2 regions of the Bradyrhizobium sp. 18BD genome follow, and region 2 is predicted to be linked to the other one. Evidence: riboswitches for the same ligand, from Rfam matches in the RefSeq annotation. Region 2 holds a riboswitch; the other holds the start of a gene.
The links. A riboswitch is a leader RNA that binds a small molecule or an ion and turns the genes downstream of it on or off. The one in region 2 is predicted to bind glycine.

Region 1 (15,682 bases), on a different contig from region 2:
GGAAGTTTTGGGAAAGACGTAGGCCTCCGCTCCCTCCCCGTCATTGCGAGCGAAGCGAAGCAATCCAGACTGCTTCCGTGGAAAGAGTCTGGATTGCTTCGTCGCTTCGCTCCTCGCAATGACGGAGGAGAGAGCGAGTCAGACAAGACAGACAAGGAAACCGCCATGATCGAGTTCTTCTTCGACTGCTCCAGCCCCTGGACCTATCTCGCCTTCCACAACATCCAGCCGCTCGCGAAAGAAGTGGGCGCTGAGATCGTCTGGCGGCCGATCCTGGTCGGCGGCATCTTCAACACCGTCAATCCCAGCGTTTACGCGCAACGTGAAAAACCGGTGCCGCTGAAGGCGCGCTACATGAAGAAGGATCTCGCCGACTGGGCGCGCTCGGCGGGCCTTGCGATCAAGATGCCGCCAACGGTGTTTCCGGTGAACAGCGTGAAGGTGATGCGCGGCTGCATCTGGCTCGGCAAGGAAATGGTGCCGTTCGCGACGGCCGTGTTCGAGGCCTATTGGGGCGGCGACAAGGACATCTCGCAGGATTCGGTGCTGGCCGAGATCTGCAAGAAAGTCGGTATCGACGAGCAGACGTTCTTCGCCGGCATTTCCGAGCAGGCGATCAAGGATCAGCTCAAGGCCAACACGGAGGAGGTCGTTGCCCGCGGTGGGTTCGGCTCGCCGACCATTTTCGTCAATAAGACCGACATGTATTTCGGCAATGACCGACTGCCGCTGATCCGCGAGGCGCTGCTGCGCAGCAAGGCGAGCGCGGCCTGATGGTGCGCGCTGTCGTCTGCCGCGCGCTCGGCGCGCCCGAAAGCTTGCTGCTGGAAGAATTTCCGTCGCGCGCCCTGAAGCCGGGCGAGGTGCGCGTTGCGATCCGCGCCGCCGGCCTCAATTTTCCCGATGTGCTGATGGCGGCCGGCGAATATCAGCTCAAGCCCGAGCTGCCGTTCACGCCCGGCATGGAGGCTGCCGGCGACGTCACCGAGGTTGGCGCCGAGGCGAGGGGCGTTGCCGTCGGCGACAAGGTTATCGTCAAGATGCGCCATGGCGCCTTTACCGACGAGGCCGTGGTGACTCCGTCGCAGCTCACGCCGATGCCGTCCACCTTCGACTATGCGGAGGCTGCGACCTATCTCGCCGGCCACGGCACGGCCTATCACGCACTGATTGACCGCGGCCGGGTCGAGCCCGGCGAAGTGCTGCTGGTGCATGGCGCCGGCGGCGGCGTCGGCCTTGCCGCGGTGGAGATCGGCAAGATGCTCGGCGCGACGGTGATTGCGACAGCGTCCAGCGACGAGAAGCTGGCGATCGCGAAATCGCGTGGTGCTGACCATCTCGTGCGCTACGATCGCGAGCCGTTTCGCGATGCCGTCAAGCGCATCACCGACGGCCGCGGCGCCGACGTCGTGTTCGATCCGGTCGGCGGCGAGGTGTTCGAGAACTCGATGCGCTGCATCGCCTGGGGCGCACGCCTGCTGGTGATCGGCTTCACGGGCGGCATCGGCTCGGCCAAGACCAATCTCCTGCTGATCAAGGGCGCCAGCGTGCTCGGCGTGCGTGCGGGCGAGGCGGTGCGAAAAAATCCTGCGCTGGGCGAGGTCAGGCTGAAAGCGCTGCTGCAATGGGCGGAGGAAGGCAGGCTGCGCCCGAACATCTCGCATCGCCTGCCGCTGGAGGAGTTTGCGAAGGCGATGCGGCTGTTGCTCGACCGCAAGGCGATCGGGCGCGTTGCGCTGGTGATGGAGTGATGCAAAAGGTGATATCAATCAGGCGTTGAAACCGGCCTGTATCGACTGAATAATGGCAAATTATCGGTCCGGAGATCGACTATGTCTCAGAAGCCTGACGCTGAAGCGATTGAAGAGGCCTATCGAGCAAAGCTGAATTGCCTGTTTGATACGTTCGTTAGAACGATGATGGACTGGTCCGGCGAAGCAAATGGCGAGAAGAGGTCCCTGGACCAATTCACCAGAGGATTGAAATTTGCACGGCGGGCAAGAGAACTTGCGCTCGTTGCCGTCGGAACGCAGGGCGATATCGCGTAGGAAGCTGGGGCGGGGATCCCGCCCCAGTCGCCGCGTCACCTATACTCCCGCTCCGTCCACCACGGGAAATAGTCCGGCATATCGCTCGACACCTTGTTCTTGAACTGCGCCGGACGCTTCTCCAGGAATGACACCACGCCTTCCTTGACGTCGTCGGAGCGGCCGCGGGCATAGATGCCGCGGCTGTCGACCTTGTGGGCTTCCATCGGATCGTCGGCGCCCATCATCCGCCACATCATCTGGCGGATCAGCGCCACCGACACCGGCGCGGTCTTGGCGGCAAATTCCTTGGCGAGCGCGCGGGCGCTCGGCAGCAGATCATCGGGGGCGACGACCTTGCTGACGAGGCGGCCGGCGAGGGCTTCCTGGGCCGGGAAGACGCGGCCCGAATAGCACCATTCCAGCGCCTGCGAGATGCCGACGATGCGCGGCAGGAACCAGCTCGAGGCCGCCTCCGGCACGATGCCGCGCTGGGAGAACACGAAGCCGAAACGCGCGGCGTCCGACGCAATGCGGATGTCCATCGCGAGCTGCATCGTGACGCCGATGCCGACCGCGGGACCGTTCACCGCAGCGATGACAGGCTTCAGGCACTTGAAGATGCGCAAGGTGACCTGGCCGCCGCCGTCACGCACCTGCGGATCGCTGTAGTCGACCTTGCCGTCGGCAAAGCGTTTTACCGGCCCGCGCCGGGCGTCGCGATCAAACGTGTCGGCGCCGGAGGAGAGATCGGCGCCCGCGCAAAAACCCCGGCCGGCGCCGGTGACGATGATGGCGCGGACATTGTCGTCCTTGTCGGCGGCGTCGAACGCGTCGATCAGCTCGGCTTGCATCTGCGCGTTGAAGGCGTTGAGCTTGTCGGGCCGGTTCAGCGTGATGGTGAGGATCTGCTCGGCGACCTCGTATTTGATCGTCTCATACGCCATGGGTGGTTTCCTTCCTTCTTGAACGCAGTCTCATAAAGACGTCATGCATGCGGGCCAATGTCCGTCTTGCGCGGACTGGGCATGCTGTCTCTCCCTCAGTATCCAGACGACAATGGCCGGGGCAAGCCCGGCCATGTCGCAGTCTGACAGTCCCGAAGCGTTCAGTGCGCCGGCGGTCGCGGCCAGGGCTTCTGCGCGCCGCGCAGGCCTTCAAACGCCTTGGCCATGCCGAGCACGCCGATATCGTCGAAGCGGCGGCCGACGATCTGCACGCCGATCGGAAAACCCTTGGCGTCGAAGCCGCCGTTGATGGAGACGGCCGGGTTCTCCGACATATTCCACGGCACGGTATAGGCGATGTGCTCGAACGGCTTCATCGGATCGTTGGTGGGCGAGGCCCAGTCGGCGGGATAGCTGACGTTCGGTGCGGTCGGCGAGATCACGTAGTCGAGCTCGCAGAACAGCTTTGATGCGGCCGCGCGGATCGCCATGGTCTGGTTGAAGCCGCGGATCACCTCCACGCCCGAGAGCTTCGCACCGGACTCGCCCCATCTAAAGATATAGGGCAGCACCTTTGCCTGGTCGGCCGGCGTCAGCTTCGACAGATCGTCCCACATCCGCGCGCGCCAGAAATTGTCGAGGCCGTCGAGCATCTCGCGGGTGAGGATGCCGTCGACCCCGGTGACGATGGCGCCTGCGGACTCAAATGCTTTCGCGGCCTTCACCGCGACCTCGCGCACCGGCTTCTCCAGCGCCAGGCCGCAGCCGGGATCGAGCATCAGCCCGATGCGCAGTTTGCGCGGGGACTTCTCCAAACCCTTCCAGTTGAGCGGCTCGGCGGGCAGGCTCATGCCGTCGCGCCGGTCGGGCTTTGCGATTGCGCTCATCATCAGCGCGCAGTCGTCGACGGTGCGGGTCATGGGGCCGGCGACGCGGCCGACATAGGTGGGGTCGATCGGCACGCGGCCAAAGCTCGGCTTCAGGCCGACAAGGCCGCACCAGCCCGCGGGCAGCCGCACTGAGCCGCCGATGTCGGTGCCGAGATGCAAGGGGCCGTAGCCGGCCGCCGCAGCAGCCCCGGCGCCCGCACTGGAGCCGCCGGGGTTCTTCGAGAGGTCCCAGGGATTGCGCGCCAGCGCATGGAAAGAGGAGAGCCCGGACGACAGCATGCCGTAATCGGGCATGGTGGTTTTTGCGAAGATGACCGCGCCGGCCTCGCGCAGCCGCGCGGCGGGCGGCGCATCCTTCTCGGCCGGCACCAATTTGACGCTCGCCGCGCCCAGCGGCACCGGCACGCCCTTGGTCGCGATGTTGTCCTTCACCGTGACAGGCACGCCGTCCAGCGCGCCTGACGGTTCACCTCCGGACCAGCGCGCGGTCGAGGCTTTTGCGGCCTCGCGCGCGCTGTCGGGATCGAATGCATAGAGCGCCCTAAGGTGCGGTTCCCACGCAGCGACATGCGCAAGCACGTCCTCCAGCACCTCGCTCGGCGAGAATTGCTTGGCGCGATAGCCCGCGATCAGATCGACCGCGGACAGATCGTGCAGCGAGGTGACCGCCTCTTCGACGCTCTTTTTATGCATCGCTAACCCACCGGCATGCGCGTTTCGATGATCCGGGCGAACATGCTGGCGCCGATCGGCAGGATCTTGTCGTCGAGCACGAAGCCGGGATTGTGCACGGGCACCGAGCCGTCGTGGCCGACCCAGAAATAGGCGCCGGGAATGGTCTCCAGCATGTCGGCGAAGTCTTCGCTGCCCATCTTCGGCTGGGCGCGGGTGATCACCTTGGCGGGGTCGACGATGGTGCGCGCGACGTCCTCGACCACCTTGGACTGCTCGACCTGGTTGACCAGCACGTTGAAGGTGTCGCGGATGTCGACGTCGATCGCACACTGATAAGCGCTTGCGATGCCGGCGCAGATGGTGCGGATGCGTTCGGCGACCAGGGTGCGGACTTCCTTCGAGAAGGTGCGGATGGTGCCGCAAAGATGCGCATCGCCGGGAATGACGTTGTAGGCGGAGCCCGCATGGATCTGGGTGATCGACACGACGGCAGCCTGCAGCGGCTCGACGTTGCGGCTGACGATGGTCTGGATCGCCTGAGCCAGCGTGGTCGCGATGATCACCGCGTCCTTGGAGCGCTCGGGCATCGCGCCATGGGCGCCATAGCCGGTGATGCGGAGGTCGAAGAAGTCGGCGCTGGCCATGGCTGGGCCGGGCAGGATCGCGATCTCGCCGTGGTTGAGGTCGGGCGCGTTGTGCAGGCCGTAGAGCTCGTCGCAGGGAAACTTCTCGAACAGGCCGTCCTTGATCATCGCGCGGGCGCCGCCGAGGCCTTCCTCGGCCGGCTGGAAGATCAAATGCACGGTGCCGTCGAAGTTCTTGGTTTCGGCGAGGTAGCGCGCGGTGCCGAGCAGCATGGTGGTGTGGCCGTCATGCCCGCAGCCGTGGAAGCGGCCGGGGATCTTCGAGCTCCACTTCAGATTGGTGTTCTCTTCCATCGGCAGCGCGTCCATGTCGGCGCGCAGGCCGATGCGCTTGCCGCCCGAACCCTTGCCCTTGATGACGCCGATCACGCCGGTGCCGCCGAGACCGCGATGCACCTCGATGCCCCAGCTCTTCAGCTTGTCGGCGACGATGCCGGAGGTGCGCACTTCCTCGAAGCCGATCTCGGGATGGGCGTGCAGGTCGCGGCGGATGGCGGTGAGTTCGTCGGCGTAGCCGTCGATGCGGTCGATGGTGGGCATAGGTCCTGTCCGGTTAGCGTGAAGGGGGATTGAAAACGGGGCCGTTCGGCTTGATGCGGATGCCCGGACGCAGGCGCGTCCAGGGCAGCGAGGCAGTGTCCGCCGGCATTGCGCCGGGCGCGGCGCAGATCATCAGCTTTTCCGCAATCGGCTCGAAATCGGCACGGAAGTGCACCGAGCTCTTGTTGACCAGAATCTTTTCTTGCGTCGGCTCGATGCCGACATAGCGGTACATCGCCTGGTCGGCGAGCTGCGCCTTGTGCGAGGAGACGACGACGCGGACGTTGCCGATGCGCAAGGCTGCGGATGGCCCCATCTCCATCTCGCGGCCGCCGTAATAGGGGCCGGGCGCGATGAAGCGGCCGTCGGAGAGTTTTTCGACGACGAAGGTCTCGGTATAGGGCTCGTCGCCGGGAATCCCGGACTTGCCGCCGAGCGAGAGGGTGACCGTGGCGCCGACGCCGGCCGCATGCGCGGCCTTGGCCGATTCCGGATCGTAGATCGCGCCGGTTGCGGCACTCGCCTTGTTGCGCACCAGCGCACGCAGCATGCCTGTGGTGTCGGAATCGCCGCCGGCGCCGGGATTGTCCTGGGTGTCGGCGATGATGATCGGCCTGCTCGCGGTCTTCGAGAGTTCCATGGCGTGGCGCACGCCGTCATCGGGCGTCCAGATCTTGCCGTCGAAATCGTCCTCGTGGCTTTCGATCAGTTTGACGATCGCATCCGCCGCGCGGTCGGCGTCCTCTTGCGTCTTTCCATAGGCGAACACGCTCGGCCCGCAATCGCGGAAGTCGGCGGCAGGGAAGCCGGGCGCGAAGGACAGCGTCGGCACCGCATCGCTCTCCAGCGCTGCCAGCTTTTCGTAGATGCCCTTGGTGGGGAAGTCGTTGGTGCATTGCCAGCTGATCGCGATCAGGAACGGCAATTGGCGGAACGACTTTGCAAAGCGCTGCTTCGTGTTCAGGAGCAAGGCAAGATGCTTCGCCGAGGCGCGGCCGGTCTCGGCCATGTCGACATGCGGATAGGTGCGGTAGGCGATCAGCGCGTCCGCGTGTTCCATCATCTCGGGCGTGACGTTGGCGTGGAGGTCGAGGCTCGCGACCAGCGGAATGTCCTTGCCGATGATGCGGCGCACGCGCGCCAGGATTTCGCCTTCGCCGTCGTCGAGATGCTCGGTCACCATCGCGCCGTGCAGGTCGAGATAAACAGCGTCGATCGGGCCGGCGGCGGCGATGCCGTCGACCATCACCTTCACGATACGCTCGAAGGCGTCCTTGGTGACATGCGCCGAGGGGCTTGCACCGCACGCAATGGTCGGAACGAGTTCCCAGCCATTGGCCTCAGCGCTGTCGACGAAACCGGCGAGGCCGACATTGATGCGCCGCATCACTTTCAATACGTCGGCACCTTCAGTCATCGCCGGCCAGCCGCCGCCATGCTGGAAGTCCGCGAATGTCGCCTTCGTTGGGGCGAAGGTGTTGGTCTCGTGCAGGAAGCCGCCGACGGCGATACGTGTCATCAATTCAGGTCCGGTTAAATGATGCGGCGACGTTACCCGCCTTTGCAGCAAGAGCAAGCAAGCTAGACAGTCGTGCCGCGCATGGCCTCAAGCTGTTTTGGGAATGCTTGCCGCGATCACCGTCATTGCGAGCGGAGCGAAGCAATCCAGACTGTCTCCGCGGAGGGACTCTGGATTGCTTCGCTGCGCTCGCAATGACGAGTGGACAGACCTAGGCCGTCGCCGCCACGCCTTCCGACACCGGCCGGAAGTTCGCAAAGTCCCAGTTGCGTCCCGGTGCCGCATCCAGCAGCGCCTTGGTGTAGGCTTCCTGCGGATGCGTCAGCACTTCGGCGGCCGGGCCCTGTTCGACGACACGGCCGTGCTGCATCACCACGACCTCGTCGCAGATTTGCGCTGCGACGCGCAAATCGTGGGTGATGAACAGGATGGCGATGCCGAGCCGCCGCTGAATCTCGTCGAGCAGTTCCAGTACCTGCGCCTGCACGGAGACGTCGAGCGCGGAGACCGCTTCGTCCGCGACCAGCACGTCGGGATCGAGCGCGAGCGCGCGCGCGATGGCGATGCGCTGGCGCTGGCCGCCGGAGAACTGGTGCGGATAGCGCGACACGGCATCGGCGGGCAGGCCGACCAGCTCGAGCAGCTCGCGCGCGCGCTTCATCGCAGCGGCGTGCGAGGTGCCGTAATTGATCGGGCCTTCCGCGATGCTCTCGCCGACGGTGATGCGCGGGTTGAGCGAGCGGTAGGGGTCCTGGAACACGATCTGGATCTTCTGCCGGTGCGGCTGCAGCAGGCGGCGCGAGATGTCCGAGATCTCGCGGCCCGCAAGGCGCACGCCGCCGGAGGTCGGGTCGATCAGCCGCACGATGCAGCGCGCCACCGTCGACTTGCCCGAGCCGCTTTCGCCGACGATGCCGAGCGTGCGGCCCTTGCGCAGCGTCAGCGTCACCTTGTCGGCGGCAACGACCTCGCGGCCTTTGCCGAAGAACGCGCGCTCCTTGTAGACCTTGCTGAGTTCGTTGGCCTCGAGCACGACGGGCTCGCGGCTCTCCTCGCGCGGTGGCCGCGGGACCAGGCTCGGCACCGAGGCCAGCAGGTTGCGGGTGTATTCCATGGTCGGATTGCGCAGCACGGTCTCGAGCGGACCGGTTTCGACGAGACGGCCCTGACGCATCACCGCGACGCGGTCGGCGATCTCCGCCACCACGCCCATGTCGTGGGTGATGAACAGCACCGCGGTGCCGTGGTCGCGCTGGAGCTCGCGGATCAGGGACAGGATCTGCTTCTGGGTGGTGACGTCGAGCGCGGTGGTCGGCTCGTCCGCAATCAGCAGCTTCGGCTCCAGCACCAGTGCCATCGCGATCATGATGCGTTGGCGCTGACCGCCCGAGAGGCGGTGCGGGTAGGAGGCGAAGATGCGCTCGACCTGGGGCAGGTGGACCTGCTCCATCATGTCGAGGATGCGCTTCCTGCGTGCCTTGCCATCAAGGTCGGTGTGAGCGCGCAGCACCTCGTCGATCTGGCGGCCGACCGGCACGACCGGATTGAGCGCGGTCATCGGCTCCTGGAAGATCATCGCCATCCTGGTCGCGCGCAACTGGCGCAGGCGGCGATCGGTCGCGGTGAGGATCTCCTCGCCGACGAGCTTTACGCTGCCGCTGGTCGGAACCAGCGTGCCCTTCGGCAGCAGGCCCATCGTGGTGAGCGAGGTGACCGACTTGCCCGAGCCGCTTTCGCCGACCAGGCACAGCGTCTCGCCTTCGTGGACCTGGATCGAGATGCCGTCGATGATGTTTGCGCCCTTCGGCTTCTTGCCGACGGAGACGACGAGGTTGTTGATGTCGAGAACGATATTGGTCATCAGGTCACTCCGTCGTCATTGCGAGGAAGCTCGCGACAAAATTGCAAAGCAATTTTGCGCTGTAGCGACGAAGCAATCCAGAAATCTTTCCGCGGATGCGGGCTGGATTGCTTCGCTTCGCTCGCAATGACGGAACATGGGGGACGGCCGGCGAGACAAAATCACTTCCCCTCCCGCTGCTTCATGCGGGGATCGAGTGCGTCGCGGGCGGCGTCGCCGATCAGATTGATGCTAAGGATGGCGATCGAGAGCAGCAGGCCCGGCCAGAAGATCAGTGTCGGCTTGAGCTGAAAATACTGGCGGCCCTCGGCCATGATGTTGCCCCAGGTCGGCGTCTCCGGCGAGATGCCGGCGCCGAGGAAGGACAGGATCGCCTCGGTGAGGATCGCGGAGGCGCAAACGTATGTGCCCTGGACAATCAGCGGCGCGATAGTGTTCGGCATCAGGTGCCGCCACATGATCTTCGGCAGACTGGAGCCAACCGAGATCGCGGCCTCGACATAGGGCTCCTCGCGCGCCGACAGCACGACCGAGCGGACCAGGCGCGCCACGCGCGGAATTTCCGGGATGGTGATCGCGACCATCACGGTCCAGATGCTGGCGCCGGACAAGGACACCACCGCGATGGCGAGCAGGATGCTCGGCATCGCCATCAGGCCGTCCATGACGCGCATCAGGATGGAATCGACCAGCTTGAAGAAGCCGGAGACGAGGCCGATCGCAAGTCCGATCGCGACCGCGAGGATCGCCGAACCGATGCCGATCAGCAGCGAGATGCGGCCGCCATAGATCACGCGCGACAGCAGGTCGCGACCATAGGCGTCGGTGCCGAGCAGGAACTGCGCCGAGGCGGGCTTGAGCCGCTGCGACGGCGCAAGCTGGATCGGATCATGCGGCGCGATCAGCGGCGCCAGGATCGAGATCAGCACGATCAGCACCAGCAGGATCGTGGCTGCCGCGATGATCGGCGTCGAGGTGAGGAAGCCGAAACGCGGCCGCAGCGGCGCCGTGATCGGGATGGATGACTGGGGGAGGCTATCGACCGTCATTGTTGTTCTTATCCTTGGTCCTAGTACCGGATCCGGGGATCGAGCAGCGTGTAGGCGACGTCGATCAGGAGGTTGACGACGACGTAGATCAGCGAGGTCAGCAGGATCATCGCCTGGATCACCGGATAGTCGCGCGCCAGCACCGCATCCACGGTGAGGCGGCCGATGCCGGGAATGTTGAACACGCTCTCGGTGACGACGACGCCGGAGATCAGCAGTGCAAAGCCGGTGCCGATCACGGTGATCACGGGCACGGCGGCGTTGCGCAGCGCGTGCCGCATCATCACCGCGACCTCGTTGATGCCCTTGGCGCGCGCCGTGCGCACATAGTCTTCGCCGAGCACGTCGAGCATCGCCGCGCGCGTCATGCGGGCGATCAGTGCGATATAGATGAAGGACAGCGCACAGGTCGGCAGGATGATGCGCTCGAAGAACGGTCCGAAGCCGTTGAAGATGCTGCGGAAGCCCTGCACCGGCACCCAGCGCAGGTCGATCGCGAAAATCTCGATCAGGATGTAGCCGACCACGAACACCGGCACCGAGAAGCCGAGCACCGAGAGACCCATCACGAAACGGTCGATCCAGGTGCCGTGCTTCCACGCCGCGATGACCCCCAAGGGCACGGCGACGATGACGGCGAGGATGATGGTCGAGAGTGCGATCGAGATCGACGGCTCGACGCGCTGGCCGATCATCTTGATGACCGGCAGGTTGGAGATCAGCGACGTGCCGAGATCGCCGTGCAGGAGCTTGTTCACCCAGGTGATGAACTGCACGATCAGCGGCTCGTTGAGACCGAGCGATTCCCGGATGCGCTCGAGCCGTTCCGGCGTCGCGTTGTCGCCGGCGAGGATCGCGGCGGGATCGCCCGGCGTCAGCCGCAGCAACAGGAACACGAACAGCGCGACGACGCCCATCACGGGCACCGCAGCCAGAACGCGGCGAATGAGATAACCCAGCATGCACCTATCTCCGGCTGCGGAATGTGTGGGGCCTCGAGGCGCCCATGGAATCTGTCGTGTCTATCATGCGCGCCTGCCATTCGGACGGGAAGGGTGGCCGGAGAAGCCGTTCTTGCGGGGCAAATTGTGTGCCAAGGGCAGGGCGGTCGCAAGGGGCCGCCCCGCCCTGGATCGAGACCACTCAGGATGCATGACGCAGCTCGCGCTCAACCCCAAGTGAAGGCACGGTGGGCGGCGCATTGAGCCCGCGCCAGCCGTCGATGGTTCCGGCGATCATCTGCGCGGTCGCGGCCGACAGGGTCCAGCCGAGATGGCCGTGGCCGGTGTTGAAGAACACGCCCGGCATCCGGCCTGCACGCACCACCGGCATCATGTTCGGCATCATCGGCCGCAAGCCGGCCCAGGGCACGACGCGCGACGTCTCGACGGACGGGAAGTTGCTGCGCACCCAGTCGACCAGCGGCTGCACGCGATCGGCGCGGATGTCGCGGTTGAAGTCGTTGAATTCGGCCGTGCCGGCGACACGGAAGCGATCGGCGCCGAGCCGGCTGGTGACGATCTTGGCGGCTTCGTCGAGCAGGCTGACGGTCGGCGTCGCGTTGCGGCTCTCGGCGCTGTCGAGCTGCACGGTGATCGAATAGCCCTTCACCGGATAGACGTTGATGCGGTCGTCGAGGAGTGCTGCGAAGTGACGGCTGGCCACGCCGGCGCAGACCACCACGCCGTCCGCTTTCAGCATGCCGCGCGCGGATGGGGCAGCATCGCTTGCCGAAAGATCGGCCCAGCCGATGACAAAGCCGCCGCCGGCCTGCGCGATGGAGTCGATGTTGGCCTCGTGGATGAAGGTCGCGCCGCGGCGCTTGCAGGCCTCTGCGAGCCTGCGGGTAAACTTGTGGATATCGCCGGTCGCATCCGAGGGCGTATAGAAGCCGCCAAAGTAATCCTTGCGCAGCGCCGGCTCGATGGTGCGGATTTCCTCCGGCGTTACCGGGCGGCGGTCGAGGCCGCCTTCCTGCAACAGCGCGTTGACGCGCAGGCCGGATTCAAAGCCCTTCTTGTCGTGATAGATGTGGAGAATGCCGCGGCGTTCGAGATCGAAATCGATGCTTTCACGTTCCGCGATCTCGAACAGATATTTGCGGGCTTCGATCGCAAGCCGCGTGGTCTCGACCGTGTTGGCGCGGTAGTTGCCGATGTTGGCGACGAACTCGCTCATCCACGAATATTTGTGCCAGCTCGGCCGCGGGTTCATCAGCAGCGGCGCATCGCGCCGGAACATCCAGCGCAAGCCCTTCAGGATCGTCGCGGTGCTGTTCCACACTTCGGCATTGCTGGCGGAGAGCTGTCCGCCATTGGCGAAGGAGGTCTCCATCGCGGCGTAGCGGTGCTTGTCGAGCACCGTCACCTCAAAGCCGCGTTCGAGCAGGGCATAGGCGGTCGTCACGCCGGTGATGCCGGCGCCGATGATGGCGATATGGGTCATGGCAGGTTCGGGGCTCCCGTGAATTAGAGACGGCTAACCGCCGGCCAAAGGCCGTTGGCGGCGCCCCATCTGTCACGGTTACCTGAGAGCTTGATCCGGCGCAGACCTCGGCGAGGTCAGCTTCGGACTATCCCCTTCGGTGGACGTCACGACGTCTAAATCGTGCCGTCTCTCTCCAGATCGTCCTGACAATACAGTCCTTTTGCCTGAGAGTTTCCGGGGCGGTTGCTCCGTCGGCGCCGCAAAGAGGGCCGAAACCCTCGTTGCGATCTCTCCCGCATCGTCGCGTGGACCATCGAGCAGTACGATGCGCCTCATTTTTAGACAAGGCTAAATTTCAACCGCTACTGCCAACGCATTGTGCAGTGCGAAGTTGATTCAATTACTCAAGCGTCGCCAGCAATCCCGCCATCAGGCGCCCGCGCTCGACGAGGCTGTCCACCTCGATGAACTCTTCCAGCGTGTGGCCATTGCCGCCGCGCACGCCGAGGCCGTCGAGTGTCGGAATGCCCATCGCGCCGGTGAAGTTGCCATCGGAGCCGCCGCCGGAGCTCGCATGCGGCAATTCCGCGCCGAGCGATTTGGCGATGCCGCGCGCCTTTTCATACAGCGCCATCGTGCCGGCATCCGGCTCCCACACCGGACGCGTCACGCCGCGCGTCACCTTGAAGGTGACGTCATTCGCCGTGCCCGACAGGGCCAGCATGCGTTCGACGCCGCGGTCGAGATCGGCCTGGCGCTTGGCCATGGACAGCGCTTCGCCGGTCGCAGTCGTGGCAACGCAATTGACCCATTGTCCGCCATGCACGACGCCGACCGAGAAGGTGCAGTCTTCCGTCGTCATTGCGTCGATCGCAAGGATCTGCCGCGCCATCTCGCGGATCGCCGAGCGTCCCGCCGACAGTGTGGCGCCGGCGTGGCTCGGCCGGCCCGTCGCTTCCAGATTGAAGCGCGCGATGGCGTAACGTCCGGTGGTGACTCCGTTGTCGGCGCGGCCGGGTTCGGGCACCAGCACATATTTGTTGCGCGCGGCCTCGGCCTCGATGATGTCGCGCGTCGAGGGCGTGCCGACTTCCTCGTCCGGCGTGAACAGGATGGTGACCGGCAGCGGTGTGGTGAACGAGGCGCGCGCGAGCTGCCGGATCGCTTCCAGCGAGAGGTAGTTGCCGCCCTTCATGTCGTAGATGCCGGGGCCGTAGCACTTGTTGCCCTCGCGGCGCCATTTCAGTTTCTCGATGGTACCGACCGGGTGGACGGTATCCATGTGCCCGGCGATCAGGATGCCCGGCTCGCCCTGCTTGGGATGGGGAAAGCGCGCGCGGATGACGCCGCCGAAGCCCTGACGGCCGGCGATGCGTTCGATCGTCGCACCCATAATCGCCATATCCCGCGCTGCGATATCGAGCATGCGGTTCACCGCGCTCGCGTCCCAGGTTGGACTTTCGCATTCCACCCAGGTGCGCAGGCCCTCGAGCATGGCCTCGGAATCGAAGGGAAGATTGGCTGGATTCATCTTAATGTCTCTCAAGCTGCGAAAGGTGGAACGCGCATTGCATTGGCGCGGGGCAGGACAAGCGGAGAGAGTTGTAGAACTAAACCGATCTTTGTGGAGCCCGTACGTGCGACGCCATGGGCTGCACCGAAACCGGATTGACGCGCTCAAGACTGTCTGCAAGTCTCGAAAGATAAAGGCATTGCATGAGGTTAGGTCGCCCAAGAAACGCACCGAATGCTCACCCAATAATCTGCCTTTGAACAGTTTCACGTCAGGAGAAACTTTTATGTTGAACTTGATGCGCCGGGGGCGTCGCGCGTTCGCCTCCACACTTGCGCTGTCGGTCGTCGCGCTATCCACGGCGATGGCATCGCCGGTATTTGCGGCCGGCAAGACCATCACCGCGGTGATGCATTCGGATCTGCGGATCATCGACCCGATCTTCACCACCGCCTACATCACGCGTGACCATGGTTACATGGTGTACGACACGCTGATCACGACGGATTCGAACTTCAAGATCCAACCGCAGATGGCGGACTGGAAGATCTCCGACGACAAGCTGACCTACACCTTCACGCTGCGCGACGGCCTCAAATGGCATGACGGCACGCCGGTGACGGCGGAGGACTGCGTCGCTTCGCTGAAGCGCTGGGCCGCCGTCGACGGCATGGGCCAGCAGATGATGACCTTCACGGCCAGCATCGAGGCGACCGATGCCAAGACCATCACGCTGAAGCTGAAGGAGCCCTACGGCCTCGTTCTCGAATCGATCGGCAAGCCGTCCTCGCGCGTGCCCTTCATGATGCCGAAGCGCCTCGCCGAGACGCCGCCGGACAAGCAGATCCCCGAGCAGGTCGGCTCCGGCCCGTTCAAGTTCGTGCAGGGCGAATTCCAGCCCGGCGTGAAGGCGGTCTACGTCAAGAACACCGACTACGTGCCGCGCAAGGAAGCCCCGAGCTGGACGGCCGGCGGCAAGGTCGTGAAGGTCGACCGCGTCGAATGGATCACCATGCCGGACGCGCAGACCGCGGTGAACGCGCTGCAGTCGGGCGACATCGACTTCATGGAAGTGCCGCCGTGGGACATGCTGCCCGTGCTTGAGGGCAATTCGGACCTCAAGGTCGAGACGCTGAACAAGTTCGGCTATCAGACCCTCGGGCGCATGAACTTCCTCTATCCGCCCTTCGACAATCCGAAGATCCGACGCGCCGCGCTTCTGGCGATGAACCAGAAGGACGTGCTCGACGCGCTCGTCGGCAATCCCAAATACTACAAGATCTGCGGCGCGTTCTTCATCTGCGACACGCCGTTTGCGACCGATGTCGGCTCCGAGACGCTGGTCAAGGGCAACGGCATGGCGGAAGCCAAGAAGGCGCTCGCCGAGTCCGGCTATGACGGCACGCCCGTCGTGGTCATGGTGCCCGGCGACGTCGTCACGCTGAAGGCGCAGCCGACGGTGGCGGTGCAGCTGCTCCGCGAGGCCGGCTTCAAGGTCGACGCGCAGGCGACCGACTGGCAAACGGTGGTGAGCCGCCGTGCCAGCCAGAAGCCTCCGAAGGAAGGCGGCTGGAACATGTTCTTCACCAA
Region 2 (15,682 bases):
CGCCATCGTCAGCCTTGCGAGCGGCGATTGGGTCGTGGCCATGCTGGCCTCGCTGTCGGCGGCGGCGATGGTCGGCGGCATCTGCTTCCGCAACTTCGGCGCGCCACGGCTGGCCGGGACCATGATCCTGCTGAGCCTCGGTCCGATCGTCCCCGGCGCCGCGCTTGCCGGCGAACCGTTGTTCTACATCGTGTACCTCCAGGTACCGATGTATCTGGCTGCGATGACCGCCGCCGCCTTCCGCCTCAACCGGATGCTGGTCACCACCATGCGTGCCGAGCGCGAGAACAACCATCGCGCCCATCACGACGCGCTCACCGGCCTGCTCAATCGCGCAGGCGTCGTCGAGGCGCTCGGCGCCAGGCTGGGCACCGATGCCGGACGGCCGTTCGCGGTGCTGTTCTTCGATCTCGATAATTTCAAGCCGATCAACGACACGTTCGGGCATGCAGCAGGCGATGCGGTGCTGAAGGCCGTGGCCGGCCGGGCGCGCCGGGCACTGCCTGACGGTGCGATGGTGGCCCGGATGGGTGGCGACGAGTTCGTCGTGCTCGTCGATGGCATCACCGCCGACATGGCGCTGGAGACGGGGCGCCGGCTCATCCGCGAGGTTGCCGTCTCCTATGAGCTGGGCGACGAGAGGCGCGCCAGCGTTGGCGCCAGCGTCGGCATTGCGATGTCGCCGGATCACGGCGCCACGGTCGCTGAATTGCTCGCGGTCGCCGATGCCGCGCTCTACGAGGCGAAGTCTGGCGGCAAATCGCGCTGCTGCTTCGCGTCGGTCGACACCAACCTCGCAGCGCTGCGTCGGCTGCAGCAGAGCGAGCCGAAGGGCGTCGTCGCGAGCGCCGCTTGATGGGGCACGGTGCGCGCTGCCTCGCGCGGCGCAGTTTCGCAGGGTGGGCAACGGCGCGCAGCGCCGTGCCCACCACTTCGCGGACCGCCGCCGCGGACCGTCACAGCATTACCGCAATAACAACTAGGATCATGCAAAACACGAATGGATGTCCTTAGTGATCAGGTCGCTCAGTCGCTTTCTTGTCAGCATGATGCTCGCATGCACGACAATATTCGCCGAAGCGGCGGACGGTCCGGTCACCTACTTTTCGGATGATGCGGCCTTCGATCTTGCGGAGCGTACGCTCCCGCCATCGATCGATCAGGTCACCGTTGCCAAAGTGCGCGTGATGGGACGACCTGCTTATCTCCTTGGTCCTGACCAGTCTGGACGTCCGCCGGTTGAAAAGCCGCGAGAGCCTTATGCCTCGATGCTGAAGGTGCTCGACGTCATTCGTGGCAAGCGGCCAGAGGGCGATCTCGTCAGTGTCACGTACGGCGGAGGCACCTTCACGCACACTTATGCTTTCGGCCCGACCACGCCACGTCAGTTGGCCCAGGAGTATTACGTGGCGATCTACGAAGACACCTTTGGATTACATCTCATCGGAATTCCGATGAGCTCGGAGCGGTACCGGGAATGGCAGCACGAGATCGCCGTATTCGAGCATGAACGGCACAGGTCGCCGCCGAAATAGTCAATCTCGCGATGAACACGGCGCTGCGCGCCACTGCCCACCCTGCGAGACCTTCCGCGTGGCAACGCCTACGCGCCCTGCTCCACCATCCCCTGCAGCCGCACCAGCTCTGCCTCGAGATCGCGCTCCACGTCCGCGGCGCGAATGTCGATCACGCGATAATCCCGCGCCTCGAGCCACGCCCGCCGCGACGCGCGGTCTGCCGCGATGGTCTCGCCTTCGCCCGGATTGACCAGCTCGATCGCGATCCGGTGCGGGAACGAGACGAAGTCCGGGATGTGGCGGCCGACCGGGGTCTGGCGCTTGAACTGGCCGGCGAAACGGCGGTCACGCGTCAGCGCCTGCCAGAGCAGGCGCTCGGCATCGGTCGGGTTGCGGCGGAGCAGGCGCGCAAGGCCGCGCACGGTCGAGCCGCTGTCGGGGACGCCGCCGCCCTGCCCGTGCTCGGCCAGCAGCGCGCGCAGGCGCGTCGCCTGCTCGCCGTCGAGCACGCCGCCCTTGGCCGGCCCCTTGCGCCCTTCCGCGATCGCCATCACCACCCCATGCAGGGTGTGCATGTCCTGCTTGGTCGGCTCCATCCGGCTAAAGATGTTGCGCAGATTGACCAGCATGGTGTCGCGCTTCTCGGCCGGACGCAGGAACTCGACCCGGTCGAGCTCGCGGATGAGGTTGTCGAAGAAGGCCTGCATCTGGTGCTGCGAGGCGCGCTCCGAGCGCTCCGGCATGGCATGCGGCAACTCGCCGGATGTCGCCCGCTTGAACCACTCATAGCCGATCAGCAGCACGGCCTGGGCAAGGTTCAGCGAGGCAAAGCCCGGATTGACCGGGAAGGTGATGATGCGGTTGGAGAGCCCGACCTCCTCGTTGGTCAGCCCCCAACGCTCCCGGCCGAACAGGATACCGGCCTTGCCGCCGGTCGCGACGTGCCCGGCGATCTCGCCGGCTGCCGCTTCCGGCCCGACCACGGGCTTGGCCTGGTCGTGGGGGCGCGCGGTGGTGGCGAACAGCAGGTCGAGATCGGCGACCGCCTGCTCGACCGTGTCGAACAATTCGACCTTTTCCAGAATGTGGTCGGCGCCGGCAGCGGCCCGCTGCGCGGCAATGTTCGGCCAGCCGTCGCGCGGGTTGACGATGCGCAAGGCGCCGAGGGCAAAGTTGCCCATGGCGCGCGCAGCCATGCCGATGTTTTCGCCGAGCTGCGGCTCGACCAGGATCACGATGGGACCGTCGAGGGAAAGGCCCGCCTTGGTCTTGTCAGTCCCCGACATCTCGTCTCGCTTTCACACTGGTTCTCAAGGCCTTGGAAAGGCTCTCTTCAGGAATTGATTCAAAGCCGGGCCTTGCCCCGCTCCTGGGCCGGCTGGCCGTTCGCCTGTCGTTTGCCTGTCCTGACAAAATTCTCAAGCGAAATAACGGGGTTAGATTCGACTTTTGAATCTCGCCTGAAACTTCACCCGCGCCCCGCCGCAGGGCCGCACCCCGCCCCCCATCTACGGAAGCTGGATGAGCTAAAAGTGCATAATCACTTGGCTTTCGCCCGCTGCTATCAGGTGCTAAGAGGCGGCGGATATTCAAATTGGCGCCAGCGGCGCCGTTCCCAAGAGGGCTTCCCCGATCATGGCAAAAATCAAGGTATCCAATCCCGTCGTCGAACTCGATGGCGACGAGATGACCCGGATCATCTGGCAGTACATCAAGGACAAGCTGATCAACCCGTTCCTGGATGTCGAGCTGCAGTATTTCGACCTGGGCATGGAATACCGCGACCACACCAACGATCAGGTGACCATCGACGCCGCCGAGGCGATCAAGAAGGTCGGCGTCGGCGTCAAGTGCGCCACCATCACCCCGGACGAGGCCCGGGTGAAGGAGTTCAACCTCAAGCAGATGTGGAAGTCGCCAAACGGCACCATCCGCAACATCCTCGGCGGCGTGATCTTCCGCGAGCCGATCATCTGCAAGAACGTGCCCCGCCTCGTTCCCGGCTGGACCAAGCCGATCATCATCGGCCGCCACGCCTATGGCGACCAGTACCGCGCCACCGATTTCAAGTTCCCGGGCAAGGGCACGCTGTCGATGAAATTCGTCGGCGAGGACGGCACCGTGATCGAGAAGGAAGTGTTCAAGTCCCCCGACGCCGGCGTCGCCATGGGAATGTACAATCTCGACGATTCCATCATCGACTTCGCCCGTGCCTCGCTGAACTACGGCCTGCTGCGCGGCTACCCGGTCTACCTGTCGACCAAGAACACGATTCTGAAGGTCTATGACGGCCGCTTCAAGGACATCTTCCAGGACATCTACGACCGCGAATTCAAGAAGGAATTCGAGGCCAAGGGCCTGACCTACGAGCACCGCCTGATCGACGACATGGTGGCCTCGGCGCTGAAGTGGTCCGGCGGCTACGTCTGGGCCTGTAAGAACTACGACGGCGACGTGCAGTCCGACACGGTCGCGCAGGGCTACGGCTCGCTCGGCCTGATGACCTCGGTGCTGCTCACCCCCGACGGCAAGACCGTGGAGGCGGAAGCTGCCCACGGCACGGTGACCCGCCACTACCGCGAGCACCAGAAGGGCAAGGAGACCTCGACCAACTCGATCGCGTCGATCTTCGCCTGGACCCGTGGCCTGTCGCATCGCGCCAAGCTCGACAACAACCCGCAGCTCGCCAAGTTCGCGAACACGCTGGAGAAGGTCTGCGTCGACACGGTCGAAGAAGGCTACATGACCAAGGACCTCGCGCTCCTGGTCGGTGCCGACCAGCGTTGGCTCTCGACCACCGGCTTCCTCGACAAGGTCGCGGAAAACCTGACGAAGGCGCTGGCGGCCTAAGCGGCCATCCGCAATTCCGCCCGACTGGGCCAGACATGATCACGGGCTGCGCCGAAAGCGCGGCCCGTTTCTTTTTTGAGAGCTTTTGCGGAGATCGCCATGTTCATCAAGCTTGCTGCCCCCGCCCTGCTGCTCGCGGCCCCGATCGGACCGGCTATCGCCGCCGAACCGCTGCCCGAGGCCATCGCCGCTCCTGGCGAGAGCGTCGTGCTCAGCGTCCACGCCGAGGGCGCGCAGGTCTATGAGTGCAAGGCCGGCACTGACGGCAAGCTCGCCTGGGCTTTTCGCGAGCCGATCGCGACGCTCTTAGCCGAGGGCAAGACCATCGGCCGCCACTATGCCGGCCCGAACTGGGAGCATGCCGACGGCAGCGCGGTCGCCGGCAAGGCCATCGGCAACGCACCGGGCGCCACCGCCGCCGACATCCCCTGGCTGAAGCTGGAGGTCACCGTCCACCGCGGCAGCGGCGTGCTGACGCCAGTCACGACCGTCCAGCGCATCAACACCCATGGCGGCAAGCTCGACGGCGCCTGCGACAAGGCCGGCGATTTCAAAAGCGCGCCCTACTCGGCGGAGTATGTGTTCCTGAAGAAGGGCTGACCGCTCAGCGGTCGGTGCCCTCGCGCTCCGCCTGCGCCAATTCGGCAGCGGCGAGATCACCGGTCTCCTCCAGCCGCGCTTTCGCGGTGTTGTGGACATGGGCGGCGAGCGTCGGCATGCGCTCGATCAGGGCGTGAAAATGCTGAGCGTCCAGCACCAGGAGCCGCGTCTTGCGCGTCGCGGTCACCGTGCCGCTGCGCTTGGTCTTGTGCAGCAGCGCGATCTCGCCGAAGAAGGTGCCGTCCGTGAGCCGCACCTGCTGGTTCGGCAGCGTGATCTCGACCTCGCCCGCGGTGATGAAATACATCGACGAGGCGGGATCCCCCCGCCGCACCAAAATCTCGCCCTGCTCGATGGTGCGGGCGCGCAAGAGCCGCATGATGTCAGCAATCTCGCCTGCCGACAGATGCGAGAACAGCGGCACGCGGGCCAGCATGCCCCAGGTCACGACAAAATCGCGCCGCTTCACCTCTTCGGCAAAGGCGCTCGAGATGATCGCGACCGGCAGCGCGATCATGGCGAAGCCGCTGATGATGGTGAAGACGGAGATGATCTTGCCGAGCGGCGTCACCGGCACGACGTCGCCATACCCGACGGTGCCGAGCGTCACGATCGCCCACCACATCGCATCCGGAATGGTGCCGAGCTTGCTGGGCTGCACGTCGCGCTCGATGGCGTAGAGCAGCGAGGCAAACGTCAGCACCGCGCCGATCAGGATGACGACGCAGCCGATCAGTGCCCGCCGCTCGGCATGCACGGCGGCGAGCAGCGAGCGCATCGCCGGCGAGTAGCGTATCAGCTTGAAGAACGGCAGCACGCCGAGGGCGGCCAGCGTCGCGTGGCGCCCCGTGACCAGCACGATTGCGGCCGGGAGAAACGCCATGAGGTCGATGATGCCGAGCGCGGAGAAGGCATAGCCGAGCCGGTCGGCGAGCGCCGAGCCGTTGCGCGGCGTGTGGCCCGCCACCGTCCACAGCCGCGCCGCATATTCCAGCGCGAACACGATCACGGAGAGGATGGTGACGCCGGAGAACAGCGCACCGAACTCCGCGTCCAGCTCCGGCACCGAGGCCAAAATCATCGCGGCGACGTTGAGCACGATGACGCCGATGATGAGCTGGATGAAGCGCGACCCGGCCGAATAAGCCAGCGGATCGTGCTCCAGCAATTCGTAGAGGCGATCCCTCAAATCGGGATCGCGCAGGCCACGTCCTCGCGGAACGAGGCGCATGGTGCTTTACGCGCCTGCCATCGCTTTTTCGATCGCCGCGAGCGCCTCGGTCGCCTTGGCGCCGTCGGGACCACCAGCCTGCGCCATGTCGGGCCGGCCACCGCCGCCCTTGCCGCCGAGCGCTTCGGAGGCGACGCGCACCAGATTCACGGCGTTGAAGCGCGCGGTGAGATCAGCGGTGACGCCGACCACGACGCCGGCCTTGCCGTCCTCGGTGACGCCGACGATCGCGACCACGCCGGAGCCGATCTGCTTCTTGCCGTCGTCGGCGAGGCTCTTGAGATCCTTCATCTCGATGCCCTCGACCGCGCGCGCCATCAGCTTGACGCCGCCGGCCTCGCGCACGCCCGCGGCTGCGCCGTCGCCGCCGGCGGACGCGCCGCCGCCCATCGCGAGCTTCTTGCGCGCGTCGGACAGCTCGCGCTCGAGCCTCTTGCGCTCCTCCATCAGCGCGGTGATGCGCGCCGGGACGTCGTCGATCGAGGTGCGCAGTTCGTTCGCCGCGGTCCTCGCCAGCGCCATGGTCTCGTTGGCGTGCTTGCGCGCGTAATTGCCGGTCAGCGCCTCGATGCGGCGCACGCCCGAGGCGACCGCGCTCTCGCCCGTCAGCGTGATCAGGCCGATATCGCCGGTGCGCCGCACATGGGTGCCGCCGCAGAGCTCGACCGACCAGCCGAGCGCATTGGCGCCGCGCTCGCGCGCGGTCTTGCCCATCGAGACGACGCGAACCTCGTCGCCATATTTCTCGCCGAACAGCGCGCGCGCGCCCGCCTCGCGGGCTTCGTCGACGCCCATGACACGGGTGGTGACCTCGTCGTTCTCCAACACCACGTCGTTGGCGATGTCCTCGACGCGGGCGAGCTCCTCCGCCGTGATCGGCTTCGGATGCACGAAGTCGAAGCGCAGGCGGTCCGGCGCGACCATCGAGCCGCGCTGGGCGATGTGATCGCCGAGCACCTGGCGCAGCGCCTCGTGAATGAGATGCGTCGCCGAGTGATGCGCGCGGATCGAGGAGCGGCGCGAATGATCGACCTCGAGCTGCAGCGCGGTGCCGACCTTCAGCTCGCCGCTCTCGACGGTGCCGACGTGGACGAAGAAATCGCCGAGCTTCTTCTGGGTGTCGGTGACACGGAACTTGATGCCGCCCTCACCCGTCAGCACGCCGGTGTCGCCGACCTGGCCGCCGGACTCCGCGTAGAACGGCGTCTGGTTCAGCACGATCGCCCCTAGCTCGCCGGCCTTGAGGCTCCTGGCTTCCTGGCCGTCCTTCACCAGCGCGGAGACCACCCCCTCGGCGCTCTCGGTCTCGTAGCCCAGGAATTCGGTGGCCCCGAGCTTTTCGCGCAGCGGGAACCAGATCGCTTCCGAAGCCGCCTCGCCCGATCCCTTCCAGGACTCGCGCGCCTTGGCCTTCTGGCGCTCCATCGCGTCGGTGAACGCAGCCTGGTCGACGCCGATGCCGCGCGACTTCAGCGCGTCCTGCGTCAGGTCCAGCGGGAAGCCGTAGGTATCATACAGCGTGAAGGCGACGTCGCCGTCGAACATGTCGCCCTTCTTCAGGGACGCCGACTTCTCGTCGAGAATGGCCAAGCCGCGTGAAAGAGTCTTGCGGAAGCGGGTCTCTTCCAGCCGCAGCGTTTCCTCGATCAAATTCTCCGCGCGCATCAGGTCGGGATAGGCCTGGCCCATCTCGCGGACCAGCGCCCAGACCAGGCGATGCATCAGCGGCTCCTTGGCGCCGAGAAGCTGCGCATGGCGCATCGCGCGGCGCATGATCCGGCGCAGCACATAGCCACGGCCTTCGTTCGAGGGCAGCACGCCGTCCGCGACCAGGAAGGCCGACGAACGCAGATGGTCGGCGATGACGCGGAACGAGGCGACGGTCTGCTCGTTCGGTCCGCTGCCGAGCGCCGACGACGTCGCGTCGATCAAATGACGGAACAGGTCGGTCTCGAACACGCTGTCCACGCCCTGCATGATGCAGGCCATGCGCTCGAGGCCCATGCCGGTGTCGATCGAGGGACGCGGCAGATCCACGCGCTCTTCCTTCGTCACCTGCTCATATTGCATGAACACCAGGTTCCAGAACTCGAGGAAGCGGTCGCCGTCTTCGTCCGGCGAGCCCGGAGGTCCGCCCCAGATGTGATCGCCGCGGTCGATGAAGATCTCCGAGCACGGGCCGCACGGGCCGGTGTCGCCCATCGCCCAGAAATTGTCCGAGGTCGGAATGCGGATGATGCGGTCGTCGGAGAAGCCGGCGATCTTCTTCCAGAGCCCGTGCGCCTCGTCGTCGGTGTGGTAGACGGTGACGAGCAGCTTGTCCTTGTTGAGCCCAAAATCCTTCGTGATGAGCTTCCAGGCCAGCTCGATCGCGCGCTCTTTAAAGTAGTCGCCGAACGAGAAGTTGCCGAGCATCTCGAAGAAGGTGAGATGGCGCGCGGTGTAGCCGACATTGTCGAGATCGTTGTGCTTGCCGCCGGCGCGCACGCATTTCTGCGAGGTGGTGGCGCGCTGATAGGGCCGCTTCTCCACGCCGGTGAAAACGTTCTTGAACTGCACCATGCCGGCATTGGTGAACATCAACGTCGGATCGTTGCGCGGCACCAATGGCGAGGACGACACGATCTCGTGCCCGTTCTCGGCAAAGAAGTTCAGAAAGGTCGACCTGATCTCGTTGACGCCGCTCATGTTCATCCAATCGGGTGTGCTTGGACCCGCTCATCGCCATCCAAACCGCGAGTTTGGGCTGTTATCTGCGGGCCAAAGCGCTTTTAGACAAGGCCAGCTTCGCTGTCCAGAAACTGTGCAGAGAGATCAGTGGGTTGCCGCAGGCGCGCAATCCCGTTGCAAACCCCGTTGAAAGCCGTCAGGTGCGCGTTGACAGGCTTGGCCGGGCTGTGGTCTGTACCCATCTGTATCGTACGGCCACGTCGGGAGAGACCGGCATCTGGTAGCCGGCGCCGAAGGAGCAACCGCCCCGGAAACTCTCAGGCAAAAGGACCGCGTGGCTTTGACGACATCTGGAAAGAGGCGCTGGCGGGCTTGAGACCCGGATAGCGTCCGCCGACGGGATAATACTCTCAGGCACAGCGACAGATGGGGCTTCGACTGGTTGCTTCCGGGGAATCGTCCCCGGGGAACCGCCGAGGACCCCTGCGATGCCAGTGCGTGACGACAAAGACTCCCTGAAACGTACCCCCCTCTACGACCTCCATGTGACGCTCGGCGGCAAAATGGTGCCGTTCGCGGGCTATGACATGCCCGTGCAGTACCCCGCGGGCGTGCTCAAGGAGCACCTGCAGACCCGCTCCTCCGCCGGCCTGTTCGACGTCTCCCATATGGGACAGATCGCGCTGCGGCCGAAATCGGGGAAGGTCGAGGACGCCGCCCGCGCGCTGGAACGGCTGGTGCCCCAGGACATCGTGGCGATTGCGCCGGGCCGCCAGCGCTACGCCCAGTTCACCAATGCCGATGGCGGCATTCTCGACGATCTGATGGTCGCCAATTTCGGCGATCACCTGTTCCTGGTGGTCAACGCCGCCTGCAATGCCGAGGACGAGGCGCATCTGCGCGCGAATCTCTCGGACACCTGCGTCATCGATTCGCTTGAAGACCGGGCGCTGATCGCGCTGCAGGGTCCGAAGGCGGAATCAGCGCTGGCGAAATTATGTGCAGAGGCGCCCGCCATGAAGTTCATGGACGCCGGCCCGCATAAGGTTGCCGGCCTCGCCTGCTTCGTCTCGCGCTCGGGTTACACCGGCGAGGACGGTTTTGAAATTTCGGTGGCAGCTAGCGATGCCGAGCGCCTCACCAAGACGCTCCTCGAAAATCCCGATGTGATGCCGATCGGCCTCGGCGCCCGCGACAGCCTGCGGCTGGAAGCCGGGCTCTGCCTCTACGGCCACGACATCGACACCGCGACCACGCCGGTCGAAGCCGCGCTCGAATGGTCGGTGCAGAAGAGCCGCCGCACCGGCGGTGCCCGCGCCGGCGGCTTTCCGGGTGCGGAGAAGATCCTTGCGCATTTCGATAACGGCGCCTCCCGCCGCCGCGTCGGCCTGCTCGCCCAGGGCCGCGCGCCGGTGCGCGAGGGCGCGCTGCTGTTCGCCGACGCGACCGCAGGCGAGCCCATTGGAAAAGTCACCTCCGGCGGCTTCGGCCCGAGCCTGAATGCGCCGGTCGCGATGGGCTATGTGCCCACGAGCGCGAGCGCGCTCGGCACGCAAATCTTCGCCGAGGTGCGCGGGCAACGCCTGCCGCTCACCGTCGCCGCCATGCCTTTCGTAAAAAACACCTACAAACGCTGAGGACCTGTGAATGACCACGACGCTGTACACCTCCGACCATGAATGGCTGGCCATCGACGGCGACGTCGCCACCGTCGGGATCACCGACTACGCGCAGTCGCAGCTCGGCGACGTCGTGTTCGTCGAGCTGCCCAAGGTCGGCCGCGCGCTGAAGAAGGCCGAAGCCGCCGCCGTCGTGGAATCGGTCAAGGCCGCCTCCGACGTCTACGCGCCAATCTCCGGCCAAGTGCTCGAGACCAACGAGGCACTTGCCGCCGAGCCGGCGCTGGTGAATTCGGACGCGCAGGGCGCGGCGTGGTTCTTCAAGATCAAGATTGCAGACAAGAGTGAGCTCGGCGGCCTCATGGATGAGGCTGCCTACAAGGCACATACGGCTTAAGGACGATGGAGCAAGCGATGACCGCCCACCGTAAATCCAGCGGCGATACCGCCGCCAGTTTCGTTCGCCGCCACATCGGCCCGTCGGCGCGCGATGTCACCGCCATGCTCGAAACCGTCAGCGCCAGGAGCGTCGACGCGCTGATGGCGGAGACGCTGCCGGCGTCGATCCGGCAGGCCGCCCCGCTCGACCTCGGCAAGCCGCTCAGCGAGACCGAGGCGATCGCGCATATGGGCGAGCTCGCAGCCCAGAACCAGGTCTTCACCTCACTGATCGGGCAAGGCTATTCCGGCACGATCCTGCCCGCGGTGATCCAGCGCAACATTCTGGAAAACCCCGCCTGGTACACGGCCTACACGCCCTACCAGCCCGAGATCAGCCAGGGCCGGCTCGAGGCGCTGCTCAACTTCCAGACCATGATCTGCGACCTCACCGGGCTCGACGTCGCCAACGCCTCGCTGCTCGATGAAGCGACCGCCGCGGCCGAAGCGATGGCGCTCGCCGAGCGGCACTCGCAGGTGAAGGCAAAGGCCTTTTTCGTCGACAAGGACGTGCATCCGCAGACGCTGGCGGTAATGCGCACCCGCGCCGAGCCGCTCGGCTGGACTCTGATCGTCGGCGATCCCCTCGCCGACCTCGACAAGGCGGACGTGCTCGGCGCGCTGCTGCAATATCCGGGTTCTTCGGGCGCGGTGCGCGACCTCCGGCCCGCGATCGCGGCGCTGAAGGCCAAGGGCGCACTCGCCATCGTTGCCGCTGACCTGCTGGCCCTGACGCTGCTCGCCTCGCCCGGCGAGCTCGGTGCCGACATCGCGATCGGTTCGGCGCAACGCTTCGGCGTGCCGATGGGCTATGGCGGACCGCACGCGGCCTATATGGCGGTGCGCGATGCGCTGAAGCGCTCGCTGCCCGGCCGCATCGTCGGCCTCTCCGTGGATTCGCGCGCGATGCCTGCCTATCGCCTCGCGCTGCAGACCCGCGAGCAGCACATCCGCCGCGAGAAGGCGACCTCCAACATCTGCACCGCGCAGGTGCTGCTCGCCGTGATCGCCTCGATGTATGCGGTCTATCACGGTCCCGAGGGCCTGGCGCAGATCGCACGCAACGTGCATCGCCGCGCCGCCGTGCTCGCGGCGGGCCTGCGCAAGCTCGGCTTTGCGCCGAGCAGCGAAAGCTTCTTCGACACGCTGAGCGTGGACGCCGGCGCCAAGCGCGCCGAGATCATCGCGCGCGCGGCGGCCGAGAAGATCAATCTCGGCATCGGTGACGCGGCCCTGCGTATTGCGCTTGACGAGACCACGACGCAAGCGACGGTGGAAGCCGTCTGGCGCGCCTTCGGCGGCACGCTTGCCTATGCCGAGATCGACGCCACCACGCGCGAGGCGCTGCCGGTGGCTCTGAAGCGCACGACCGACTTCCTGACCCATCCGGTGTTCCACGCCCATCGCTCGGAAACCGAGATGCTGCGCTACATGCGCAAGCTCAGCGATCGCGACCTCGCGCTCGACCGCGCCATGATCCCGCTCGGCTCCTGCACGATGAAGCTGAACGCGACCACCGAGATGATGCCGCTGACCTGGCCGGAATTCGCGACGCTGCATCCGTTCGTGCCGCGCGAGCAGGCCGCCGGCTATCACGCGCTGTTCGCACGGCTGGAGAAGTGGCTGTGCGACATCACCGGCTATGACGCGATCTCGCTGCAGCCGAATTCGGGCGCACAAGGCGAATATGCCGGGCTGCTCGCGATCCGCGGCTATCATGCCGCGCGCGGAGAGACGCATCGCAAGATCTGCCTGATCCCCTCCTCCGCCCACGGCACCAACCCGGCCTCGGCCGCGATGGTCGGCATGGACGTGGTGGTGGTCGCCTGCGAGAAGAACGGCGACGTCGACGTCAACGATCTCCGCGCCAAGGCGGAGAAGCACTCGAACGACCTCGCCGCGGTCATGATCACCTATCCCTCGACGCATGGCGTGTTCGAGGAGCACATCCGCGAGATCTGCGACATCGTGCACGGCCATGGCGGCCAGGTGTATCTGGATGGCGCCAACCTCAACGCGCAGGTCGGCCTTAGCAGGCCCGGCGATTACGGTGCCGATGTCAGCCATCTCAATCTGCACAAGACCTTCTGCATCCCGCATGGCGGCGGCGGACCCGGCATGGGCCCGATCGGCGTCAAGGCGCATCTTGCGCCGTTCCTGCCAAGTCATCCTGAAAATCGTCATCCGGCGACGAGAGCCGACACACCGGTCGGCCCGGTCTCGGCCGCGCCGTTCGGCTCGGCCTCGATCCTCACCATCTCCTACATCTACATTTTGATGATGGGCGGCGAAGGATTGAAGCGCGCCACCGAGATCGCGATCCTCAATGCCAACTACATTGCCGCGCGCCTCGATGCGCACTTCCCGGTGCTCTACAAGAACGCCAGGGGCCGCGTCGCCCATGAGTGCATCGTCGATCCCAGGCCGCTGAAGACGACCTCGGGCGTCACCGTGGACGACATCGCCAAGCGCCTGATCGATTACGGCTTCCACGCTCCCACCATGAGCTTCCCGGTACCGGGCACGCTGATGATCGAGCCGACCGAGTCGGAATCCAAGGCCGAGCTGGATCGCTTTTGCGACGCCATGATCGCGATCCGCAAGGAGATCGCCGAGGTCGAAGCCGGCCGCTTCAAGATCGAGGCCTCGCCGCTGCGCCACGCCCCGCACACCGTGCACGACATCGCCGATGATGCGTGGAATCGCGCCTACACCCGCAGCGAAGGCTGCTTCCCCGCGGGCACGTCGCGCACCGACAAATATTGGTGCCCGGTCGGCCGCGTCGACAACGTCTATGGCGATCGCAATCTGGTGTGCTCGTGCCCGCCGGTGAGCGATTACGCGGAAGCCGCGGAGTAGGACGCGACGGAGGTCTCGTAGGGTGGGCAAAGCGAAGCGTGCCCACGACCTTTGCATGCGGTGAAAGATCGTGGGCACGGCGCTTACGCGCCTTTGCCCACCCTACGGCACTGAACGCTTATCTAAGGCGCGACCAACAATCGGCTTTCGCGATCCCACCGCCAGAGCCGTTCGTTGGTCAGCTCGGTCCCGCCCCACCAGCGATAGATCCGGTTGTGGCGCCACATATCGTCCTCGCGCGCAAAAATTGAACGCCCGAGCTCAGTCAGCGTGACCTTCCACTCGCTCTTGCCGAAATAGCGGGCCTCATTGTCGAATGACGGATCGCCCAACAGGACCGGCGGCGCCGAATGGGCCCCCAGTTCGAGCAAAGCATCGCGCGCTTCGCCTTCTTCGAGCACATCGCGCATCCACCACGCCTCGGTGACGCGCCTTGGGTCGGTGTGCCCGTCGTTCACAAAGTCCAGAATATCCATTTCGCTGGCACTCAGTCCCGTCACGCTGTCCGGAAGCTCTTCAAGCAACGCGATGAGCGCCGGTCGAAGTCTCGGCAGGATCATCAGATCCGTCATCAACAGGTCGAAACAGGGTTTTGGCGTTTCAGCCCGATAAGCTTGCCAGGCGCGGCTTGCCGTCACCAAATGGTTGTCGGCCACCTTGAAGGACGGCAGCTTCCATTTTGCGACAGACTCGGGAGCATAGTGCGCAACATGATCGTCCGTGTGCACCAGGCTCAGCTTCGCTGTGATCTCCTTGTATGGGCGAAGCAGGTCCAGCAACCAGACCAGCACAAGCTGATCGTTTGGTCGAGGATCGACCCATATTTCAATTGAGTCGAACTTCGCACACAGCTCGAAGAAACCGATATCGCGCGTTCCGAATCCCTCCAGCGAGCCGCGACAAGCGTCATCAAGCCAATGATCGCCGGAATTGCAGTGCTTTGCCGATCGGCGCTCCAGCCCCATCAAAAGCTGTTCCTCGGAAGGCAACTTCCTCCAGACGAAGCGTAGATAGAATCCGAGCACAACGTTCGCCAGGCCCGACTGGCGAAGCACGCTTTCGTCAAGGTGGTTCGTGGATAAAATCAAATGGGACACACTCACCTCTCAAAATTGATACGCAAGACAAGAACATTCCGAGCGAATACGTACTCATTAATCAGGCGCGATCAGTGAGAGGGCCTCGCGATCCCACCGCCAGAGCCGCTCGTTGGTCAGGTGCGAGCCGCCCCATCAGCGATCGAGCCTCGAGCTCGGCAGCGGACGGCAGCGGTCCCCAGACCAGCCGGCGCTCGATCGCAACACGAGATCGGCAAGGCCGGCGCGTTGGATGGCGCCTGCGGTGGATGCGTCTATGGTCACAATCAGGCACTTAATCGCCCCACCCCACTGTCACGCTCAACACGAAAACGGGCACTGATGACGTCGGCAACTCAACGTCCTCAGCGCCCGCTCCTCGCGAAAAACTTTCGCGTTAGGCCTTACTCTTCCGCCGGCTCGTCGCCGTCGGCGTCGCTCTCGGGCGTGCCGGCCAAAATCTGCTCGGAGATCAGGCCCGAGTTCTGGCGGATCGAGGTCTCGATCTTGGCGGTGATGTCGGGATTGGCCTTCAGGAACGCTTTCGAGTTCTCGCGGCCCTGGCCGAGGCGCTGGCTGTCATAGGAGAACCAGGCGCCGGATTTCTCGACGATGCCGGCCTTGACGCCGAGATCGAGGATCTCGCCCATCTTGGAGACGCCCTCGCCGTACATGATGTCGAACTCGACCTGCTTGAAGGGCGGCGCCAGCTTGTTCTTCACCACCTTGACGCGGGTGGTGTTGCCGACCACTTCGTCGCGCTCCTTGATCGCGCCGATGCGGCGGATGTCGAGGCGGACGGAGGCATAGAACTTCAGCGCG

Region 1: another riboswitch for glycine. It lies ahead of RAD16_RS20360 (D-amino acid dehydrogenase); the one in region 2 lies ahead of gcvT (glycine cleavage system aminomethyltransferase GcvT).

What each region holds. Positions count from the first base shown of each region.
Region 1 covers NZ_JAVAYL010000011.1:11,513-27,194, forward strand. Annotated here, with positions in the region: gene RAD16_RS20305 (glutathione S-transferase N-terminal domain-containing protein) at 1-22, shown strand, start outside; gene RAD16_RS20310 (DsbA family protein) at 166-774, shown strand; gene RAD16_RS20315 (NADPH:quinone oxidoreductase family protein) at 774-1,751, shown strand; gene RAD16_RS20320 (hypothetical protein) at 1,833-2,048, shown strand; gene RAD16_RS20325 (crotonase/enoyl-CoA hydratase family protein) at 2,084-2,974, opposite strand; gene RAD16_RS20330 (amidase) at 3,136-4,557, opposite strand; gene RAD16_RS20335 (M20 aminoacylase family protein) at 4,560-5,723, opposite strand; gene RAD16_RS20340 (M81 family metallopeptidase) at 5,737-7,242, opposite strand; gene RAD16_RS20345 (ABC transporter ATP-binding protein) at 7,454-9,103, opposite strand; gene RAD16_RS20350 (ABC transporter permease) at 9,265-10,152, opposite strand; gene RAD16_RS20355 (ABC transporter permease) at 10,173-11,114, opposite strand; gene RAD16_RS20360 (D-amino acid dehydrogenase) at 11,296-12,597, opposite strand; glycine riboswitch at 12,665-12,778, opposite strand; glycine riboswitch at 12,782-12,885, opposite strand; gene RAD16_RS20365 (M20/M25/M40 family metallo-hydrolase) at 12,980-14,110, opposite strand; gene RAD16_RS20370 (ABC transporter substrate-binding protein) at 14,379-15,682, shown strand, end outside.
Region 2 covers NZ_JAVAYL010000020.1:123,788-139,469, forward strand. Annotated here, with positions in the region: gene RAD16_RS30940 (diguanylate cyclase domain-containing protein) at 1-856, shown strand, start outside; gene RAD16_RS30945 (hypothetical protein) at 1,014-1,535, shown strand; gene RAD16_RS30950 (TrmJ/YjtD family RNA methyltransferase) at 1,604-2,803, opposite strand; gene RAD16_RS30955 (NADP-dependent isocitrate dehydrogenase) at 3,153-4,367, shown strand; gene RAD16_RS30960 (DUF3455 domain-containing protein) at 4,467-4,967, shown strand; gene RAD16_RS30965 (cyclic nucleotide-gated ion channel) at 4,972-6,198, opposite strand; gene alaS (alanine--tRNA ligase) at 6,205-8,886, opposite strand; glycine riboswitch at 9,120-9,210, shown strand; gene gcvT (glycine cleavage system aminomethyltransferase GcvT) at 9,357-10,505, shown strand; gene gcvH (glycine cleavage system protein GcvH) at 10,516-10,884, shown strand; gene gcvP (aminomethyl-transferring glycine dehydrogenase) at 10,902-13,784, shown strand; gene RAD16_RS30990 (hypothetical protein) at 13,907-14,881, opposite strand; gene recA (recombinase RecA) at 15,265-15,682, opposite strand, start outside.